4 regions of the Nocardia sp. NPDC055029 genome follow, and region 3 is predicted to be linked to each of the others. Evidence: riboswitches for the same ligand, from Rfam matches in the RefSeq annotation. Region 3 holds a riboswitch; each other region holds the start of a gene.
What was found. A riboswitch is a leader RNA that binds a small molecule or an ion and turns the genes downstream of it on or off. The one in region 3 is predicted to bind S-adenosylmethionine.
Positions count from the first base shown of each region.

Region 1: it holds a riboswitch for S-adenosylmethionine, as region 3 does, so the genes downstream of both, ACWF9G_RS05155 (ABC transporter substrate-binding protein) here and ACWF9G_RS21045 (ABC transporter substrate-binding protein) in region 3, are expected to answer to the same signal.
Region 2: it holds a riboswitch for S-adenosylmethionine, as region 3 does, so the genes downstream of both, ACWF9G_RS01480 (bifunctional o-acetylhomoserine/o-acetylserine sulfhydrylase) here and ACWF9G_RS21045 (ABC transporter substrate-binding protein) in region 3, are expected to answer to the same signal.
Region 4: it holds a riboswitch for S-adenosylmethionine, as region 3 does, so the genes downstream of both, ACWF9G_RS28445 (aminotransferase class V-fold PLP-dependent enzyme) here and ACWF9G_RS21045 (ABC transporter substrate-binding protein) in region 3, are expected to answer to the same signal.

Region 1 covers NZ_JBSGVQ010000004.1:77,750-80,949, forward strand. Annotated here, with positions in the region: gene ACWF9G_RS05145 (MFS transporter) at 1-842, opposite strand, end outside; gene ACWF9G_RS05150 (FMN-dependent NADH-azoreductase) at 820-1,446, opposite strand; SAM riboswitch class IV at 1,665-1,781, shown strand; gene ACWF9G_RS05155 (ABC transporter substrate-binding protein) at 1,823-2,986, shown strand; gene ACWF9G_RS05160 (ABC transporter permease) at 2,986-3,200, shown strand, end outside.
Region 2 covers NZ_JBSGVQ010000001.1:384,139-387,338, reverse strand. Annotated here, with positions in the region: gene ACWF9G_RS01490 (MFS transporter) at 1-281, opposite strand, end outside; gene ACWF9G_RS01485 (TetR family transcriptional regulator) at 415-1,155, shown strand; SAM riboswitch class IV at 1,219-1,329, shown strand; gene ACWF9G_RS01480 (bifunctional o-acetylhomoserine/o-acetylserine sulfhydrylase) at 1,410-2,726, shown strand; gene metX (homoserine O-acetyltransferase MetX) at 2,723-3,200, shown strand, end outside.
Region 3 covers NZ_JBSGVQ010000024.1:97,665-100,864, forward strand. Annotated here, with positions in the region: gene ACWF9G_RS21040 (ABC transporter permease) at 1-419, opposite strand, end outside; gene ACWF9G_RS21045 (ABC transporter substrate-binding protein) at 422-2,041, opposite strand; SAM riboswitch class I at 2,058-2,152, opposite strand; gene ACWF9G_RS21050 (hypothetical protein) at 2,365-3,063, shown strand.
Region 4 covers NZ_JBSGVQ010000042.1:1,790-4,989, reverse strand. Annotated here, with positions in the region: gene ACWF9G_RS28450 (AAA family ATPase) at 1-876, opposite strand, end outside; SAM riboswitch class IV at 1,142-1,256, shown strand; gene ACWF9G_RS28445 (aminotransferase class V-fold PLP-dependent enzyme) at 1,305-2,621, shown strand; gene ACWF9G_RS28440 (excalibur calcium-binding domain-containing protein) at 2,771-3,200, shown strand, end outside.

The DNA.
Region 1 (3,200 bases), on a different contig from region 3:
AGGCGCAGTTCCGGATTGATCGCCGCCAATCTGGTGGCCAGCAGGGGGATCGCGATCATGGCCGGGATCGCGCTGGCTCGCAGTGCGAGCAACGCGGCACCGCCGACGCCGGCAGGCGGCGCCAGCTGGACGCCGGTGTAGATGCCGACGAAGGAGCCGAGAACGGCGAGGCAGCTCAGGTAGAGCAGGGTCAGGCGCGGGGTGCGCAGCAGGGTGGCGAACGCGGTGAACACCGTGCCAGCCGATGCCGCGGCCGGGCGCTTGCCCGGCTCGAGGACGGCGTGCAGCACCACAGCCGACACCGCGAAACTCAGTGCACCGGTGACGAATACAACTCGCCACCCGAACACGTCGTCGATGACCTGGGCCAGCACCTGCGCGATCACGCCCGCACCGAGGAACGAGCTGGTCAGGCAGGTCAGGGCGAAGACGCGTCGGGCGGGAGCGATGCGCTCGGCGAGGTAGGCGAAGGCCGCGGGGGCGAAGAAGGACGCGGTGAGTCCTTGCAGAATCCGGGCGGCGAGTCCGGCGCCGAGGTTCGGTGCGGCGATCACCACCAGCGTGGACACCGCGGTCGCGGCGAGGCCGGTCACGATCACGGGCCTGCGCCCCCACCGGTCCGACAGCGGCCCGGTCACCAGGAATCCGGCGCCGTAGGCCAGCCCGAACGCGGTGCTCGTCCAGGTCGCCGCGGCGCGGGAGGTGCCCCACGCCGCGGCCAGATCGCCCAGAATCGGGAGCACCACGTACAACTGCCCGACGACGAGAATGCCGACGGCGCAGATCGTCGCGACGGTGCGCCCGGTCGGCGCCCACGTCTCAGTAGTCGCCGGCGAGCTCACGCGCACGTTCCTGCGCCGCGGCGAAGCCGACCTGCGGGTCCTCGGTGAGCACGGTCGGGGCGAAGCGGATCTCGGCGACGTCCTTCACGCCGATGAATCGCAGCCAGTCCTGCACGAACGGGGTGGCGAAGTCGTTGCCGAACTGGATCGGCACGCCCGGCTGGTGCACACCGCTGGTGTACACGGTGACGGCCCGCTTGCCGTCGAGCAGGCCGCTGTAGCCGACCTCGGGATCGAAGCCGAACGCCCACCCGGGCTGGGTGACGATGTCGACGTACTGCTTGAGGATGTAGGGCACCCCGTGGTTCCAGATCGGGATGTTGACGACATACAGATCGGCGGCGGCGAACCGGTCGAACACGGCGCGTGCCTGCTCCCAGGCGGCGACCTGTTCCGGCGTCTGCTCCGACCCGGTGAACACGGCCAGTTTGGCCGCGGCCGCATCGGTGCCGAATTCGGGCAGTCCCGCGTCGAACAGGTCGAGCGTGTCGACCTGCAAGCCGGAATCCTTCGCGGCGAGCGTTTCGATGAAAGTCTGCGCAATGGAGCGGGATTGACTGAATTCGCCGCGTGCGGAGGCATTGATGTGCAGCAGAGTGGTCATGGGGAATAGCAGTACCGAGCCCGCGGACCCGCGACAATGATTTGTCGCACGCTGCGCTGATCCCGCCGCGATTCCCGACCGCCCGGCGCGGCCTTTTGTCTCGAGCTGATCGCAAACCCGCGGCGCGCCGATGCCGCAGCTAGAGCCGTATCCGGCTGTCCCGGAACGGTATCGAACACGATCGTGGCGCCCGGACCTGCTGCTACATTTCCTCCCACGGTCACGAGTATCAGCAATTTCGAGCCCCGGCTCGCTGATCGGCAACCCTCGCTTGGCGGTGGGGTGCCCCGGGTGACGACCAGGCGCTCTCGAAAAAGAGAGCGCAAGCGCTGAATGCCCGGGGTTCCCTGGCGTCCGAATTCGAAGGAAATCATCAATGAGCAAGTTCTCGATCGGCTCGCGCCGTCGTTTCAAGATTGTGGCGGGTGCGCTGGCCGCGGTGAGTGTGGCGGCCGCGGTGGTCGGTTGCAGCGACGCGGGCGGCGGTGGTTCCGCGGACGGCCCGGTGTATTTCGGCGTCTCCGGTCCGCGCACCGGTCCGTCCGCCGAGTACGGCCGGTTGTGGCAGCAGGGCTTCGACCTCGCCCTCGACGAGATCAACGCCGCGGGCGGCATCAACGGCCGCAAGGTCGAATTGAAGTGGGAGGACTCGCAATCCGACCCCAAGCAGACGGTGCCGATCGCCACCAAGTTCGTCGACGACTCCTCGATCATCGCCGAGCTGGGCGACTTCTCCTCCCCGGCGTCGATCGCCGCGTCGCCGATCTACAACCGCGGCAAGCTCGTCCAGTACGGCTTCACCAACTCCGCGGTGGACTTCACCAAGGCCGGTGCCTACTCGTGGAGCCCGTCGATCACCCTCGACGTGTTCCAGGAGCGCAATGCCGAGTGGGTGAGCAAGAAGGCCAAGAAGGTCTCGGTGGTCTACCTCGAAACCGACTGGGGCAAGCAGGCATTCCAGTTCTTCGAGAAGTTCGCCAAGCAGAAGGGCGTGGAGATCGTCTACTCCTCGCCGATCCTGCCCGACTCCACCGATGTGAAGCCGATCCTGATCAAGGGCCGCGAGGCGAACCCGGAGGCGTTCGTGCACCTGGGCTACGGACCCGACGGCGCGCTGGTGGTCAAGCAGCTGCGTGACGTCGGCTTCACCGGTCAGTTCTTCGGTGGTCAGAACACCCCGCAGTTCATCTCGCTGGCGGGCGCGGCGGCCGAGGGCGACATCGTCAACGGCATCTTCAGCCCCGCCGACCCCGACCCGAAGGTGCAGGACTTCGTCACCAAGTTCCGCGCGAAGTTCAACACCGACCCCGGCGACTTCAACGTCTACGCCTACGACGCCCTGAATGTGGTGGTGCAGGCGGCCAAGAAGGGCGGGGCCACTCGCGAAGGCGTCCTGGACGGCCTGAAGACCGAAACCCGATTCACCGGAATCGGTCTCGGCACCTTCGCGTTCGATCAGGAGACCCGCCGCCCGAAGGGCGTGAGCCCGCGCGAACTGGTGCTGACGGGCGGTAAGTTCGTCCCGACCGGCAATCGCTGATGTTCGACACCCTCGTCGCCGGTGTGGTCCACGGCAACGCGTACGCGCTGCTCGCCGTGGGCATCACCCTCATCTTCGGCGTCACCAATGTCATCAATTTCGCGCACGGCGCCGTCTTCGCGCTCGGGTCGATCCTTGGCTGGTGGCTGATCGCCGAACAGGGCTTCCCCCTGTGGCTGACCATCGTGTCGGTGGTCGCGATCACCGCGGTGGT
Region 2 (3,200 bases), on a different contig from region 3:
ACCAGGCCGATCAGGAAGATGCGCCTGCGGCCGAGGTAGTCGGCCATCCGCCCGCCCAGCAACAGCAGGCCGCCGAAGATCAGGGTGTAGGCGGTGAGCGCCCACTGTTTGTCGCCCTCGCTGATGCCGAGGTCTTTCTGGGCGAACGGGAGCGCGATCGTGACGACGGTGGCGTCGAGGATCACCATCAACTGTGCGGAGGCGAGGACAGCCAGCGCCCACCATCGCGTCGAATTCTGTTGTGTATCAGTTGGTTTCGCGTCTATCTCGATGCCGGTCACCACGGACTCCTAGTCACTCGAAGGCTGGCCTAATCCTGGCACCACGAGACAATTGGCGTCAAGAGCAAAATGTCTGACTGCGCCATTTGACGGGAAGGGACAGACAAATCAGGCAGGACGGTAATCTGGAGGGATGCTGGACTCGACCACTCCGATCGGCGCGGACCGGGCGACCGAACCGGCAGGCCCCACCGCGGCCGACCGCGTGCCTGCGGGCCTGCGTGAACGCAAGAAGCTCCAGACCAAGGCGGCGATCATCGAGGTCGGGCTGCGACTGTGTGAAACACAGGGCTTCGACGCGACGACGGTCGAGCAGATCGCCGCGGGCGCCGATGTCTCCCCGCGCACGGTCAACCGCTACTTCCCGCTCAAGGAAGACATCGTGCTCGCGCCGATCGACGAGTTCGGCGGCACCGTCGCCGTCGCACTCGCCGGGCAACCGCGCACCGGCAACGAACTCAAGGCGCTGTGTGACGCCTACCTGCAGGTCGTCGATACCGAGGCCGAGGCCGACGGCATCCGGTTCCTGCGCCAGTTCCAGCAGATGCAGCGGATCATGCGGACCAGCCAGGCCGTGAACGCGCGCGCCCTCGAATACGCGGAGAAGAAGAACGTCTCGGTCTGCGCGCAACTCGCCGAGCGGATGGCGACCACGCCGGACGACTTCTCGGTCCGGGTGGTGGCCGGCACCTGGCAGATGTTGTGCCACCTCTCGCTCGCCGCCATCGAGGACGAGCTGCTCGGCTCGACGCCGGAAGCCGCCGCCGGGGTGACCAAGGCCGCCATCCTGCGCGCCTACCACGAGCTTCGCCGCGTCTGCGGTGCGCACGCCGACGGCGACACGCCAGAGGTCGGCACACCGTCGGCGGAGTGATCCAGGCGACGAAACCGGGGGAAGTTTCCGCGCTGACACGATGGCCGGTTAACATGACGGCAAGGTCATGAGTACCAGCGCCAAGCCCCGGCTCGCTGGTCGGCAACCCTCCAGCTGCGGTGGGGTGCTCCGGGTGATGACCGGGCTCTCGAAGGTCGAGAGCAAGCGCGCATTGCAGGAGGCCCCCATGTGTTGTTGTCCGTCGATCCGACCCAGCTGACGCGAGACACCGGCAAACAATCCTGGAGCAATTCATGACCGACTCTGCCCTGCCCGAGAACTGGTCCTTCGAGACCAAGCAGATCCACGCGGGCCAGGCCCCCGACGCGAGCACCAACGCGCGGGCACTGCCGATCTACCAGACCACCTCCTACACCTTCCGCGACACCGACCACGCCGCCGCGCTGTTCGGTCTCGCCGAACCGGGCAACATCTACACCCGGATCATGAACCCCACCCAGGACGCGGTCGAGCAGCGCATCGCCGCGCTCGAGGGTGGCGTCGCGGCGCTGCTGCTGGCCTCCGGCCAGGCCGCCGAGACCTACGCGATCCTGAACCTGGCCAGCGCCGGTGACCACATCGTGTCGAGCCCGCACCTCTACGGCGGCACGTACAACCTGTTCCACTACTCGCTGCCCAAGCTCGGCATCGAGGTCTCCTTCGTCGAGGATCCCGACGACCTGGCGCAGTGGCAGGCCGCCATCCGGCCCAACACCAAGGCCTTCTACGGCGAGACCATCGCCAACCCGAGCAGCGCGGTGTTCGACATCCCCGGCATCGCCGAGGTGGCGCACAAGGCCGGTATCCCGCTGATCGTCGACAACACCGTCGCGACCCCGTACCTGATCCAGCCGCTGGCCAACGGCGCCGACATCGTCGTGCACTCGGCCACGAAGTACCTGGGCGGGCACGGCGCCGCGGTCGCGGGCGCGATCGTCGACGGCGGCACCTTCGACTGGACCGTGCGCGACGCCGACGGCAACGCGCGCTTCCCCGGTTTCACCGAGCCCGATCCCAGCTACCACGGCGCGGTGTTCGCCGACCTTGGCGCGCCCGCCTTCGCGCTGAAGGCCCGCGTGCAGCTGCTGCGCGATCTGGGTGCCGCGGTGTCGCCGTTCAACGCGTTCCTCATCGCCCAGGGCATCGAAACGCTGAGCCTGCGGGTCGAACGGCACGTGTCCAACGCCGAGGCCGTGGCGAAGTTCGTCGCCGAGCAGCCGGGCGTCGAGGCCGTGTACTATGCGGGGCTCGAGACCTCGCCCTGGTACGCGCGGGCCAAGCAGCTCGCACCCAAGGGCGCGGGCGCGATCGTCGCGTTCGAGCTGCGCGGCGGTGTCGACGCGGGCAAGAAGTTCGTGGACGCGTTAAGCCTGCACAGCCATGTCGCTAACATCGGTGATGTGCGTTCTCTCGTGATTCACCCGGCATCGACCACGCACTCGCAGTTGACGCCCGAAGAGCAACTGGCCTCCGGCGTCACTCCGGGGCTGGTCCGGCTCGCCGTCGGCATCGAGGGAATCGACGACATCCTGGCCGATCTGCGCGCAGGTTTCGCGGCGGCGACGACGTGACTGTGAGCACCGAATCGCCGATCGCCCGTCCCGCAACCGGTGTGGCCCTGCTGCCACCGCCGGACGGGCGACTCGGCGTGGTCGCCATCGGGGACGTGGCGCTGGAGAACGGCGCCGTGCTCCCCGATGTGCGGCTGGCGGTGCAACGCTGGGGCGAGCTCTCGCCCACGCTCGACAATGTGGTGCTCGTCGAACACGCGCTGACCGGTGACTCGCATGTCATCGCCAGCGCGGACAACGCGCAGCCCGGCTGGTGGGAGGGCATGGTCGGGCCCGGCGCGCCGATCGACACCGACGAATGGTGTGTGATCGCGACCAACGTGCTCGGCGGCTGCAAAGGCAGCACCGGCCCGTCCTCGCTCGCGCCCGACGGCACGCCGTGGGGCTCGCGCTTTCCCGATCTGACCATCCGTGACCAGGTGACCGCGGAGGCGCAGCTGCTCGAGCTGCTCGGGATCGAGCGGCTGGGCGCCG
Region 3 (3,200 bases):
AGGGCACTGAGCGTATTGCGCAGCCACGGCCGCCGCGTGTAGGTGGCGGCGAACGCCAATGCGGTGCCGCCGATCGCGGCGAACACCAGGGCTAGCAGCGCCAATCCGAGAGTCGGGGGCAGGGCGTCGCCGAGCGCTTCGGTCACGGGCTGACCGGTGCTGATGGACCGCCCGAGGTCACCGCTGACCGCATTGCCGAGCGCGGTCACATACTGCTCCCACAGCGGCTTGTCCAGGCCGTAGCGGGCCTGCAGTTCCGCGATCGCCGCCTTGTCGACGACGGTGCCGGGCCCACCGCCGTCGGCGGCCATCGACACCGGATCCGCAGGCAGCAGGTAGAGCACGACGAAGGAGATCGTGAACGCCGCCCACAACACCCAGAGCGCCTGCAGCACCCGGGAACCCACGTATCGGCTCATGATCAGCGCCCGCTCAGCCAGGTGTCGAAGAACTGCAGCCGGGCCGAGGCCTCGAACTTCAGATCCTGGGTGGTCGCGGCCGCGCCGATCGCCTGGGACAGCTCGACGGTGGGGATGTAGAGGCCGTTGTCGAGGATCTGCTGCTGCGCGGTCTTGATCAGCGTCGCCCGTGCGGCCGGATCATTGGCGGCCAGCTGCTTGTCCAGGGTCTCGTCCAGCGCCGGGATCGGTCCGCGGGCATTGAGGTTGCGACCGGTGATCGAGAAGGGCGTGCGCAGGATGTCGCCGTCGGCGCGGGTGGAATTGCCGTAGGTGGCGTCGTAGTCCTTGGAGTTCATCTTGGCGGTCCACTCCGGCAGCGACACCAGGTCGAGTGTCAGGTCGACGCCCACCTGGCGAAGCTGCTGCTGCACCAGCTCCAGGATCGCCTGGTTGCCCGCGAACACCTGGCTGAACGTCACCGAGAAGCTCAGGCGCTCACCGTTCTTCGCGCGGATGCCGTCGGCGCCGGGAACCCAGCCTGCCTGGTCGAGAATCGACTTCGCCTTGGCCGGGTCGTGGGGAAGTTGTGCCGAGAGATCCGCGTACGCGGGTGTCGCCGAGGCCAGCGTCGAGGTCGCGACCTTGAACTGCGGGCCGAGCACGGTGTCGACGAGCTGCTTGCGGTCCAGCGCCGGCAGCAGTGCCTGGCGCACCGCCGGATCGCGCAGCGGGCCACGAGTCACGTTGGGGTGCAGGCCGAACGGCGTGCCGGGGTTGGACGTGGACAGCACCTGGCCGCCGACGGCCTCGATCTGCGGTGCGTCCTGGGGCAGCGCGTCACTGATCGCGTCGAGCTGACCGGAGACGAGACTGCCGGTGCGCACCCCGGATTCGGGGACGACGGTGAACTCGATCCGGTCCAGGTACGCCTCGCCCTGATGCCCGAATACCGCCGATCCCCAGTGGTATCCGGCCCGCTTCGCCAGCGTCACCGAGACGTCCTGCTTGTAGCCGGCGTAGGTGAACGGCCCGCTGCCGATATTGTCGCCTGCGCACCTGGCCTCGGCCGGTTTGGCATTGGTCGCCTTGGCGAGTATTCCGAGCTGCGGTGTGGAGGAGGCCTGCAGGAACTGCGCGTTGGGCTGGCTGAATTCCACTCGGGCGGTGAGCTTGTCGACCGCGGTCGTGCCGACGTAGTTGGTGAGGTAGCTCGTGCCGAGCGGCGCCTTCGCGCCACCGAGTTTCACGATCGCGTCGAAGGTGTCGCGCACCGAGTCCGCGGTGACCGGCGTGCCGTCGCTGAAGGTGACGCCGTCGGCGAGCGTGAACGTGAACACCTTCGCGTCGGAGCTGACCTCCCAGCTGGTGGCCAGCCACGGCGTGATCGCGCCGGTCTTCGGGTCCTGATCGGTGAGCGAGTCGACGATCTGACGGGCGACGTAGATGGACTGGTTCGAGCCCGCCTGCGCCGGATCCGAGCACGACGGCGCCTGCGACAGGCCGTAGCGCAGCGTGCCGCCGGGCTGGGGCGGACCGGCCTGCCCACCCGAGCCTGCGCTGTCACTACCGCACGCGACCACGGAGGTGGCGACGGCGAGAACGCCGGCGACAGCGGCGAGACGATGATGGGGACCGATCACGGGGTGCACTTTCTTCCTTCCATCGAACCCGGCGGAAGCACCCACACCCGGGGAACGGGCGGGTTGCTGCGACGTCGTCGAGCCGGGTCTCTCGGTCGCTCTGGATGGTTGTGACCGGCCGCAGGGGCCGGTACCGAATCAGCATGTGGCACTGGCGGGATCCTTCACAACGGTAAGGATCAGCGTGAGCGCAGAGCTTGGAACGCGGGGCGTACTCGGGCACACTGTGCGACGCGCCGACGGCTCGGTGCCATCTCACCTGCGCGGATTACGCCCGGTACGGGAGTAGCGTCGGATGTCTTCGCGTCCATGAGGAGTGCGCCGTGACCGAGCCGCGTCGTTTCACCACACTGACCACGCTGGCGGCCTGTGCCGCCGCGCTGCTACTGGCCGCGCCTACCGCGGCGGCGGCGCCCGAGGTAACCAGGGATGCGCCGGCGGCGCAGACGGCGGCTCCGGGCGACCTGCTCGGCGCGTATCAGACCGTCGTCGACACCCTCGAAGCGCTCGGCGTCCAGCCGTTCCTGTATCCGACGGTCGCCGCGAACTGCGCCGGTGACGACCTCGGCCTGATCCCCGCCGTCGCGGGTGCGGTCCCTGGCCCGTGGCCGGCGAATACCGTCCAGGTCCCCGGCCTCGACCTCACCGCCGTGAAGTCCGGCCAGACGATGTTCACCTTCCTGCCCTACGGCCTGTCGCCGGACACGGCCACCACCAAGACCTCCGGCATGCAGGTGGCCTGGCTCAACATCAGCACCGGCCGCGGTGGTCTGGCCTCGATGGGCTCGATCACCGACATCGTCCGCGCGATGGTCCCGCCCGAGGTACCCGTCGAACTGCGCCCCCTCGCCGAAACCGCCATCCGCGACTTCCTGTTCACCGCCATCCCCGTCGGCGGAGTGCGGGCGGTCCCCGTCGACACCGGCCACGGCACCGTCCTGGCCGCCGTCTTCGGCACCACCGACAACGCGGGCCGCTCCTGCTTCTTCTTCCCGACCGTCGGCATCACCGAAGTCCCCTGATCGTCTCAGTCCGCCCGCGCCGCTCGACGTTCTCGGCATGGACCTCTCCGCTGCCGTCGCCTGGTGAGGTCATGGGGCAGGCATGGCGGGCGGCCAGTCCCGATGCCAGATGACGTGGCCGCTCTCGCTGCCCCCGA
Region 4 (3,200 bases), on a different contig from region 3:
CGCGATGGCGACGGCGTCAACGGCGGCATCGGGTAGCGGTTGGCCGGCGAAGCGGCGGATCGCCTCACCGCGCTGCGTCGTCTCCGGCAGCTCGAAGCAGACGGTGACGTCGAAGCGCCGCCACACGGCCGGGTCGAGGAGCTCGGCGTGGTTGGTCGCGCCGATCACCAGACCGGCGCCCGACGGCCAGTCGTCGATCTGCTGCAGCAGCACCGTGACCAGGCGTTTGAGTTCGCCCACATCGCGGTCGTCGTCGCGGCGCTTGGCGATCGCGTCGAGTTCGTCGAGCAGCAGCACGCAGGGTCGTTGCTTGGCGTAGTCGATGGCGTGGCGCAGGTTGGTGCCGGTCTTGCCGAGCAGGCTGCTCATGATCGTGGCCAGGTCGAGCACCACCAGCGGCAACTCCAGCTGATGGGCGAGCCAGGCCGCGGCCATGGTCTTTCCGACGCCGGGCGGACCGACGAAGAGCAGGCTGCGCGCCGGGGTGAGGTCGGCGGCGGCGAGACGGTCGGCCTGCTTGCGTTCGTCGACGATCTGGGTGAGCACCCGGTAGGTCTCGGCGGGCAGGATCGGCACCTCCGCGGTGGCGCCGGGCGGCACGACCCGCAGCAGCGGCAGGCGGCTGTCGCCGTCGACGGGGATCGGCGTATCGAGTTCGGCGCGTAGCGGATTGGCCCGCGTCGGGTTCTGCCTGAGCAGTCCGATCAGGGCCTCGGCGAGCTCGGGGCAGTCGGTGCGATGCCGGCGCGCGGCGCGGCGGACGAACATCGTGACGTCCTGTTCGCGGCCTGCCATCGCCAACCGAGCAAGGTGGACGAATTCGTCTGCTAGATCGGCGTTCACGTCCGCCGGTGTGGAGCTCAGGGCGTGTGACATGGTGTTCTTCCGATCGAAGGCATGGACTGATTTCGGTTCACTCGATCGTACGGCGTCCATCGCGGGCAAAGTTCACCCCTTGTGTACCGGTTTGACATCAGAACCCACCCGCAGCGCCACGTTGATCTGCCGAGTCGTCGGCGTAGCCGTCGCCTTCGTCGGATGCTAGTTGCGTGGCGACCCGGCGTCGGCGATTCCTGTCGGTTCGGGCGTGCCGATGGTGGTGGTTGACAGCTCCCTGGATCGTCTGTCACTCTCGTCAACAGGTCACGAGTACCAGCGACAAGCCCCGGCTAGCTGGTCGGCAACCCTCCTCCGCGGTGGGGTGCTCCGGGTGACGACCAGGCCGCCGTCCGCAGTGGGCGCGGCAAGCGCGGACTCGCAGCACCCTTTTCGGGAACGAGTCCCTGAGCCGACGGGATTTCGTCATGACCGCAGTAATCGACCCCACCTGTGCCCTGGCCGCCGTGTCCGGCGCCGACCTGCAGGTTCCGCTCGTGCAGGGCGGCACAAGCACCTACGCCAACTTCGACTACGCGGCGAGCGCGCCCGCGTTGCGGCAGGTCACCGACCGGATCTCGCAGCTGCTGCCGTACTACGCCAGCGTGCACCGCGGCGCGGGCTACGCCTCGCGGATCTCCACCGAGTGCTACGAGGCCTCGCGTGGCGCCGTCGCCCGGTTCGTCGACGCGTGTGACGACCAGGTCGTCGTGTTCACCCGCAACACCACCGATTCGCTGAACCTGCTGGCAGGCTGCGTGCCCGGGGAGACCGTCGTGCTCGATATCGAGCATCACGCGAACTTCCTGCCGTGGACCGCGCACGGTCGTCGGGTCGTGCAGGCCGCCGACACCGTCGAGGAGACGATCCGGCGGGTCGTCGCCGAATTGTGCAGCAAGCCCGCCGCATTGCTCGCGGTGACCGGGGCGTCCAATGTCACCGGTGAGGTGCTGCCGCTGGAGCGGCTGGCCACCATCGCCCACCTGTGCGGCGCGCGGATTCTCGTCGACGCGGCGCAGTTGGCCCCGCATCGCCGGATTTCGCTGCGTGAGAACGGGATCGACTATCTCGCCTTCTCCGGGCACAAGCTGTACGCGCCGTTCGGCGCCGGTGTGCTGGTCGGCAGGCGGGACTGGCTCGACGCGGGCGAGCCGTACCTGGCCGGTGGTGGCGCGGTGCGCGAAGTCGGTGTGGAACAGGTCGAGTGGGCCGCGGCACCGCAGCGGCACGAGGCGGGCTCGCCGAACGTGCTCGGCGCGGCCGCCATCGCCGCCGCCTGTGACGCGCTGGCCGCCATCGATCCCACCGAACTCGTTGCCGGCGAACGCTTTTTGGCCGACCGTCTGCGCGACGGTTTGGCCGCGATTCCCGGCGTCGACATCGTCCGCATCTGGTCCGACAGCCCCGACTGCGTCGGCATCGTCGCCTTCACCGTCGCCGGCTACGCCCCCGGCCAGGTCGCCGCCTACCTCTCCGCCGAACACGCCATCGGCATCCGCGACGGCCGCTTCTGCGCCCACCCCCTCCTCACCCGCCTCGGCCTCGACGCCGCCCTCCGCGCCAGCATCGGCCTCGGCACCACCGCCACCGACGTAGACCGCCTGATCACGGCCATCGCCACCCTCACCGAATCCGGCCCGACCTGGACCTACGCCACCACCGAAGGCCTCTGGAACCCCCCCCCCGAAACCCGCCCCCTCACCGCCGATTCCCCCGCAGGCGCCGCCCCCTGCCTCATCGGCTGAACCGAGCCACCGTCGCGGCGGGCCCAACGGCCCGCCCGCTTCGGCACGCCGTCCTCGAGAATGTTTGACGCGCCGCAGAACTGGGTAACGGGCCTCTGGCCAGTCGCGATGAAGCCCCGCAGAAGTGCTCAGACACCTTAGGGGAAATAGTGACTCGACCGAATCAGCCGCCTGATCCGTGGGCTCGTCCGCCCAGGCCACAGGACAAGAAGCGCCGCTGGCCCGTGGTGGCCGGGATCGGAGTTGTCGGAGTGCTTGGTCTAGCCGCGATCGGCGGTCTTGCTGAGGACGAGTCTGCGCCCGAGGTGCGTAGCTCGGCTACCTCGACTACCCGCATCGCCGAAACATCCACAACTACAATCACTTCGACGACAACAACCCCGCCGCCTACCGCTACGACAACCACCGTCGTGCCCCTGGCGACCACCACCGTCGACATCCCGGCGGCCCCGATCGCCCCGACGACTACGGTCGAACTGCCACCTCCACCGCCGGTGGTCGCCCCTGCACCGACGACGACAGTGCCGGTACCAGCACCGCGTATCGAGGCGGTCCCCGAACCGGATGCGCCGCCCGCCC